Linked DNA regions of Magnetococcus sp. PR-3. The protein of the gene in region 1 interacts with the protein of each later gene in a pairwise test. Links are inferred from orthologs where the notes say so. Each region holds a gene or a part of one and is shown in the gene's direction. Other genes may lie near its edges.

Region 1 (3,736 bases):
CCCCAGCAAATGCTGGTACTGAGGGTCTTGTTTGCTCAGGGGATGGACAAAAAAAGAGGGCTCTGCACAATAATAGAAGGCCGTCATGGCCCAAAATGTCAAACATCGCTGGATCCCTAGGGCGGGATCCAGCTTTTTAGCGCACCTACACTATCTCGGGGTGCTGGCGCTCCCACATAATTCGACAAGCACCATCGACGGAAGCCATACAGGGCCCAACAGGGCTATCGGGCTGGCAATCCTGAGCATAACGCAGGCAGTCGTGGGGGGCATTTTTACCCATGACAATGGAAGCACACAGGCAGTCATGGGGCATATCGCCGCTTTCAGGCATAAAGGTCGCCAAACTTTTAAAGCGGTTTCTTACATCGCGGTTCTGCCAGGGCTCATGCAAGGCATAACCAGAGTCGGGCACTTTACCGATCCCTCGCCAATGTACACTACTTACATCAAAAACATTATTTAAGCAGGTTAAGGCGTAGGTGTTTCCCTTGGGTTTAATACGATGATGATCCTGAATATCCAACTTGGGCTTGCTCGTCGCCACCTGCCGTACAACAGCATCCAACGACGCCAAAAAACTATCGTCAGAAAAACCACTAATCGAGACAGGCACACCATATTGGGTTACGGCAAAACGCCAGCACTCAGAACCCACAATGGCGGCAACATGGCCTGGGGCAATAATGGCATTAAAGGGACGCTCACCCTGGGTGGATAACATACGATCCACAGCAGGCCAGCTTAACCGTAACGCATTTAAAATGGAGAAATTATCGGGCGCACCACTTAGAAATTGGGCGGCTAAGGGTGCCGATACGGTCTCAAAACCACTGGCAAAAAAGACCACCTCGCGATGCGGGTTCTGTTCCGCCAGCGCGACAGCCTCCTGCGGATTGGCCACCGCCACCACATCTGCACCATCATGACGTACACCATCCAACGTGGCATATCCTGCGGCACCATAGGAGATGGGAACAGATAACATATCCCCAAATGCTGCCAAAATAACCTTTTCACGTACGGCTAAGTGCATGGCTGCACGAATTTCTGCCTCTGGACAGATGCACACAGGGCAGCCAGGACCTGGCATAATACGGACAACATCGCTTAAAGCTTGGTACCAGTCACTCTCAGCCCAAAACCGGGCAAAGCCACCACACAGGTTCATAACCCGAACGGGCTCAGATAGGTTTAGCCGCTTAAGCGCTTGAAGTTTCTGCTCTATAACCGCAGGATCCATACACTTCCCCCTCATATTGTACCCACCAAAAGGAACAAACCTACTCATCTTACCCATTACCTAAAAAAAAGGGGGAAAGTTTCTCTTATGGTTCCATCTTTTTTTTTCGGTTTGTATCTCATCGCAAAAGGGTATAGACAATGGCCTTGCATACCCCATGACAAACGCTTTAGGGTATCTTTCTACACCGGAGCAGGTTGGAGCTTAGGAATGTGTGAACTGTTTGGTATGACCAGCCGATTGGCGGCAACCATAAACTTCTCGTTGGAGGAGTTTGCCCGTCATGGTGGCTTGGACGGCCCCCATAAGGATGGCTGGGGGATTGCCTTTTATGAAGACTATGACGCCCTGATCATGCGCGCGCCGGAACCAGCCTCTGAGAGTAAACTGGTTAAGTATATTGAGAAGAACTCCTTTCAGAGTGATCTTATTCTCTCGCACATTCGCAAAGCCACCCAAGGGGAGATCTGCCTTAAGAACACCCACCCTTTCCGGCGGGAACTGGGCGGACGCTTACACATTTTTGCCCATAATGGTGAGCTACAAAATATTCAGAACCACCCGGATTATCGCCTGGGCATGTTCCGCCCTATTGGCACCACAGACTCAGAGCACGCTTTTTGTCTGTTAATGGAGTGCCTGACCGAACCCTGGATGGACCCTAAAGCCCCCTCCTTAGAGCAACGCCTGGATGTTATTTTAAAGTTCGCCCGCCGTTTAGATCGCTTACACCCTGAAGTTCAAGCTAACTTTCTCTACAGCGATGGTGAATATATGTTTGCCCACGGTCATGTACGCCGTCAAGACAGTGATGGTGTTATCCGTGCGCCTGGTCTTTATACCGTCTGCCGCAGCTGCCACCCCAACGTGAGCAAACGCCCCCGCCCCATTACCGGCATTCGTATGCAAACCGCCCAGCCCGATGGCGAGATGCAGCATGCGGCCTTAATCGCCAGCGTACCATTGACCGATGAAACCTGGGAGCCCCTGGTCCGTGGTGAGGTCGTGGTGATGAAAAATGGCAAGATTATACAACGGGCCCATGCTTAAGCCCCAGATGTGTGGTTAGTGGGAAGCCATCTCTAAACGCGTGCGTGTAAAATTACGGTTTTTTAGATCGGTGGCGCGGATAAAGAGATGCAGGTTACCCACATCTCCAATCATCAAACCCAAACTACGGCTACTATCCAGCTGCAAAAGCAACACCTCATCAGCTTTTCGGGATGAGGGTTGAACATCATAGGGAACACCGAGCATTTGCTGTAAACCTCCACCGTTTGCATCGGCTGCAAAAAGTGGGGCAAGCCGATTCACAAATTGCTTGGGCACACCATATTTCTCAAAATCTTCGGCAAGATACGGCCATATATAGAGAAACAAACTCTGCAGCTCATAGGCCAAACCATTAAACGCAACCTCTGCACTAGAACAGTTAAAATGGTCTCCCATGATAAACCGCCGTTCTTCACCAAAGAGGACCCGACGCAAAGCACGCCTAAAGCGCGCCCCTTTCGTCTTACAGGGTTTTGGTGGTATCAGCTGATGCATCAATTTCTGTTGCTGTGCCCCGCTTAAATCAAAGACATTTTCTGGCAGATCCTTTTTGAGCGCATCCATCTCCGTCAACCAGTCTCTAAAGGCCTGAGCTTGGTGAGCATCCATAGCGGTAAACAGACCATGTTCGATGGTTTGGTTCATCCAATCACGCGCTTTTTCCAAATGGTTGTAGGCTAGGCAGTAGGGCCACCCCACCGTCAACTCTCCTTTGGAAAAATAGCGACTGTTGCAGTTGGGCAGCACCCGTACAAAATCTCTCCATATCTGTTGAGCCAATACACCAGCCACCCCCCACATCCAAGGAAAGCTCTCCGGCAACGGTATGGGCGGGGTCGGGGTTAGGCGTGTAGCAGCCTGCTCCTTTTTGTATTGCGCCGCATAGACCATCCAAGGCGCATACAGAGAGGTAAGGTATAAGCCCTCATCCTCAACGTTGGGCATAAAGCTCTCCAGCGCATGGGAGTGTGCGACCTTGGCCAGCGCTTGCTGTCGAGCAGGCCCATCCCCCTGATCATCTGCATGCAACAGATCGCGCACCTGCTGGTTGATCGTATGGCGCGACACATAGGCTTGGCCGACAAAAGGAGTGCGAGGAAAACGATGCATCTGGGGGATGCGCGGTTGATCATAATCACAGTAATAATGAAACAGGGAATAACTTTCACCCAACAGGGACTCCTCACCCAAAACCGGTATATTGGAGGGAGGATACCGAAGAGGATGTGTCGAAACATCCTCTTCGGTATAACAGACATGGTGGTAGCCCACTGAGTTTTCCCAAAGATCGTCTGTAGCCGCAGAGATAAACACAAAGATCGTGCCTCGTTCGGGCAGTTGCTCTATGGGAATATGCCCCCCCTGGTAGGCTATGGTTCTAGGCAGCTCTGAGCAGGTGATCTGTGCCATAAAGTGCATAGCCTGACCTTGAGTATCCAC
Region 2 (3,238 bases), on another replicon or contig:
CGTTTTCATCAGGGGCGTGATTTTCCTCATGGGGTTGGTATACGGGTGATTGGGCGTATGCGCAAACAGTTGCCGGTGGATGCGGCTCAGGTCTTAAAGGATTTTGGTAGCCGTAGCGGTATGCCACCTATGGATCTACCCTCTATGGCCATTCCCCACCCCCCTCAATTGGATTGGGGGTTGGAGGCGATCAGTCGTTGGGATGGACGTGATCTACTGGCTCAATGGGATCGACCGTTTAAGGCGATTGCCAGCCGGGAAGATGCCATTGTGACTCCTATGATGAGTGAAGCGATGTTTACACCCCAGCAGCTACAGTGGGTAGAAGGGGCCAGCCATCTTCTACCTTTGACCCATGGCCAACAGATGGCCGCAGCAATTAATACCAGTTTGGAGTCGTGGTTATGAACCTGCCCAGAGGGGAAGGCAACCGCAATGGACGTGTGGGTAAAAATTTTGGTCGAGCGCTAAACTACCATCGTAAAGCGTTGGTACAGCAACATGTAGCCGATGAGTTGGCCGACCGTTTGGGGGATTTTCCCCTACCTGATAATCCACGTATTCTGGAAATTGGTTGTGGTACCGGTTTTTTAAGTCGGCACTTGGCCCGTCAATGGCCAGAGGCAGAGTTTATCTTTACCGATATTGCACCACAGATGGTTCAGCGCTGTCAGTCCCATCTATCAGATCTACCAGGTAAACGCCGTTTTATGGTGATGGATGGAGAACACTGCTCGATTAGTGGCCCTTTTGACTTGGTTGTTTCAAGTCTGGCCATGCAGTGGTTTCAGGATCTACCTGGATCTTTACAGAGCTTAACTTCACTGCTTAAGACCAATGGTCTGCTGGCTTTTGCTACCCTGGGGGATGAAACCTTCAGAGAGTGGCAGGGGGTATGTGCCCAGTATGGGGCCCCCTTTGGACGTCCTGACTATCCCGATGCCGATCAGTTACAGGCCATGTGGCCCACAGGCGGGGAAGGGGATGTAGAAGAGGATCATATTCCGGTGGCCCACGCCTCCGGTCATGGCTTTTTACGCGCTTTACGAGAAGTTGGTGCGCATCAACCCTCTGGGCATCATCGTCCGGTATCGGCGGCACTGATGCGCCGTATGCTGCAGGCAACCCAGGGTGGACAACACGGATTTACGGTGACCTATCATGTACTCTACGGATTCTACACACGCAGTCTCGACGACCGACCCATCCACTAATTTGGAAAATCGGGGCGTAGAGCCGGGTATGAGCGGTAGTGAATGGCTCGATACCATCGCCACAGCTGCTTTGGCAGGTCAGGTACCTGATCAACAGAGTGCACGGCGTATTTTAACTGATCCCAGTGTGGAACTGTTGCCTCTGATGCAGGCTGCTTTTAGGGTGCGTTTTCATCATTTTGGGCGCGGGGTACGCATCCATATCCTCAATAATGTGCAAAATGGTTACTGCTCTGAGGATTGTAATTACTGCGTTCAAGCGAAAAACAGTAAAGCCCCTATTCAGAAATACGCCATCAAGAGTGATGAAGAGATTCTTGATGGCGCCCGTAAGGCGTATGAGTCAGGTGCCTACCGTTACTGCATGGTCTCCTCTGGGCGTAACCCCCATGCGGATCGTATTGATCATATGTCCAAGCTGATCAAGGAGATCAAATCTCGTTGGCCAGTGGAGGTGTGTCTCTCCGCAGGGTTCTTGGATGCAGATAAAGCCCGTGAACTGAAAGAGGCAGGCCTGGACCGCTACAACCACAACCTCAATACAGCCGATGGTCACTACGGCTCTATCTGCACAACCCACAGCTATGGGGATCGACTAGATACCCTGAAGCAGGCCCGTAGTGCTGGGTTGGAGGTGTGCAGTGGTATTATTATCGGTATGGGTGAAAAGCCTGAGGAAATTATTGAGGTTGCCTCCACTCTAAGGGGGTTGAATGCCCGCTCTATTCCGGTCAATTTTTATGTGCATGTGGAGGGGTCCCAACTGGGTGAAGTCAACCAGTTAACCCCAGAGTATGGTTTGCGTGCATTGGCGCTGTTCCGTTTTTTCAACCCTGATGCTGAGGTACGTGCTGCTGGTGGACGGGAGAGCAATTTGCGGGGGTTGGAGTCGATGGCTCTCTACCCAGCCAACTCCCTATTTGCGGAAGGTTATCTGAATACATCTGGTCATGTGGCGGATAAGACCGTTAAACTGGTCGAAGATGCCGGTTTTTTTGTGGAGAAGATTGAAGAGGATTAAGACCTCTTCTAGGCAGGAGCCAGACCATGTTATCCACCACTTTCCGTATGGGAGCAGCTTGTCTTTGCCTGGTGCTATTGGCAGGTTGTTCCGATTCCCGACCCAAACAGAAGAATTGGGAGCCTTTTGTAGAGTCCTATCTACAAAAAAAGCAGACGCTTCAGGATCTTCCCAGTGACTACTTTCTTAGGCCTGAGCGCTGGGACCCTCTACTGGAATATCTGGGGTGGGAGCTAGATATGGACCAGGAAGGGGTTGAGCGTGAACTGGTCTTTCGGGATGAGAATTTTTCTATGGGACCTGAGATTGTCTTAGGGGATGAATCCCATGAAGAGGGTGGTCTGCTGGGTAGTTTAAAGCAGAAAATTCAGGCTGGTAAAGAGGCCTTGGGTATCGTTGGTGAAGCGATGGATGAAAACCCGGAACTGTTGGATGCCCTACGGGATGGTGGCGTACGTGATGCACTTAAAGGCATGGACCGGGCCTATTTGGAAGATAAAAAAAGAGAGCTGATGGGGTTGGCTGAATCGGCTGGGGTTGATGGCAGTTACCAACCTTCGGATATGGAACGTAAGGCTCTGCAAAGTGTTGGAAAACAGTTTGGTGTTTCTGAAAAGCGGATGCAGAGTTTGGAAAATCAGGCTGAACAGTACCGGGATAAATTACAGTGATTGATCGTGTTCCTATGCCTGGGGTGTTTGTAACTGGTACCGATACCGATGTGGGTAAAAGTGTTGCCAGTGCTTGGTTATTACAACAGTGGCAGGCTGATTATTGGAAGCCCATTCAATCAGGTTTAGAAGGGGCTACCGATACCGATGTGGTCTCCCACCTGGCTGGCCTGTCTGCAAGCCGTGTACACCCTGAACGCTTTCGTTTGCAAGCACCGATGTCTCCCCACGCTTCGGCAGCCCTAGAGGGGGTTTCTATCCAGCTAGAGGATTTTCAACGGCCCCAAACCACAGCCCCTTTGGTGGTGGAAGGGGCAGGTGGTGTCTTGGTA

The links. The genes of interacting proteins can lie anywhere in the genome.
Region 2: the proteins of V5T57_RS10970 (region 1) and bioB interact in binary tests that used the Escherichia coli proteins (3 or more experiments, as listed by UniProt). The link is inferred for Magnetococcus sp. PR-3 from one-to-one orthologs.

Annotation. Positions count from the first base shown.
Region 1 is NZ_JBAHUQ010000016.1:85,083-88,818, forward strand. The notes cover bases 379-3,373. They hold V5T57_RS10970 (class II glutamine amidotransferase), read left to right. Parts: upstream 379-1,453; coding sequence 1,454-2,293; downstream 2,294-3,373. Other genes in these bases: hypD (hydrogenase formation protein HypD), read right to left, coding at 379-1,243; V5T57_RS10975 (DUF1963 domain-containing protein), read right to left, coding at 2,309-3,373. Outside these bases: more of hypD, read right to left, coding at 146-378; more of V5T57_RS10975, read right to left, coding at 3,374-3,736.
Region 2 is NZ_JBAHUQ010000039.1:17,956-21,193, forward strand. The notes cover bases 371-3,238. They hold bioB (biotin synthase BioB), read left to right. Parts: upstream 371-1,242; coding sequence 1,243-2,235; downstream 2,236-3,238. Other genes in these bases: V5T57_RS18045 (alpha/beta fold hydrolase), read left to right, coding at 371-408; bioC (malonyl-ACP O-methyltransferase BioC), read left to right, coding at 405-1,214; V5T57_RS18060 (hypothetical protein), read left to right, coding at 2,262-2,906; bioD (dethiobiotin synthase), read left to right, coding at 2,903-3,238. Outside these bases: more of V5T57_RS18045, read left to right, coding at 1-370. UniProt on the Escherichia coli protein: Catalyzes the conversion of dethiobiotin (DTB) to biotin by the insertion of a sulfur atom into dethiobiotin via a radical-based mechanism.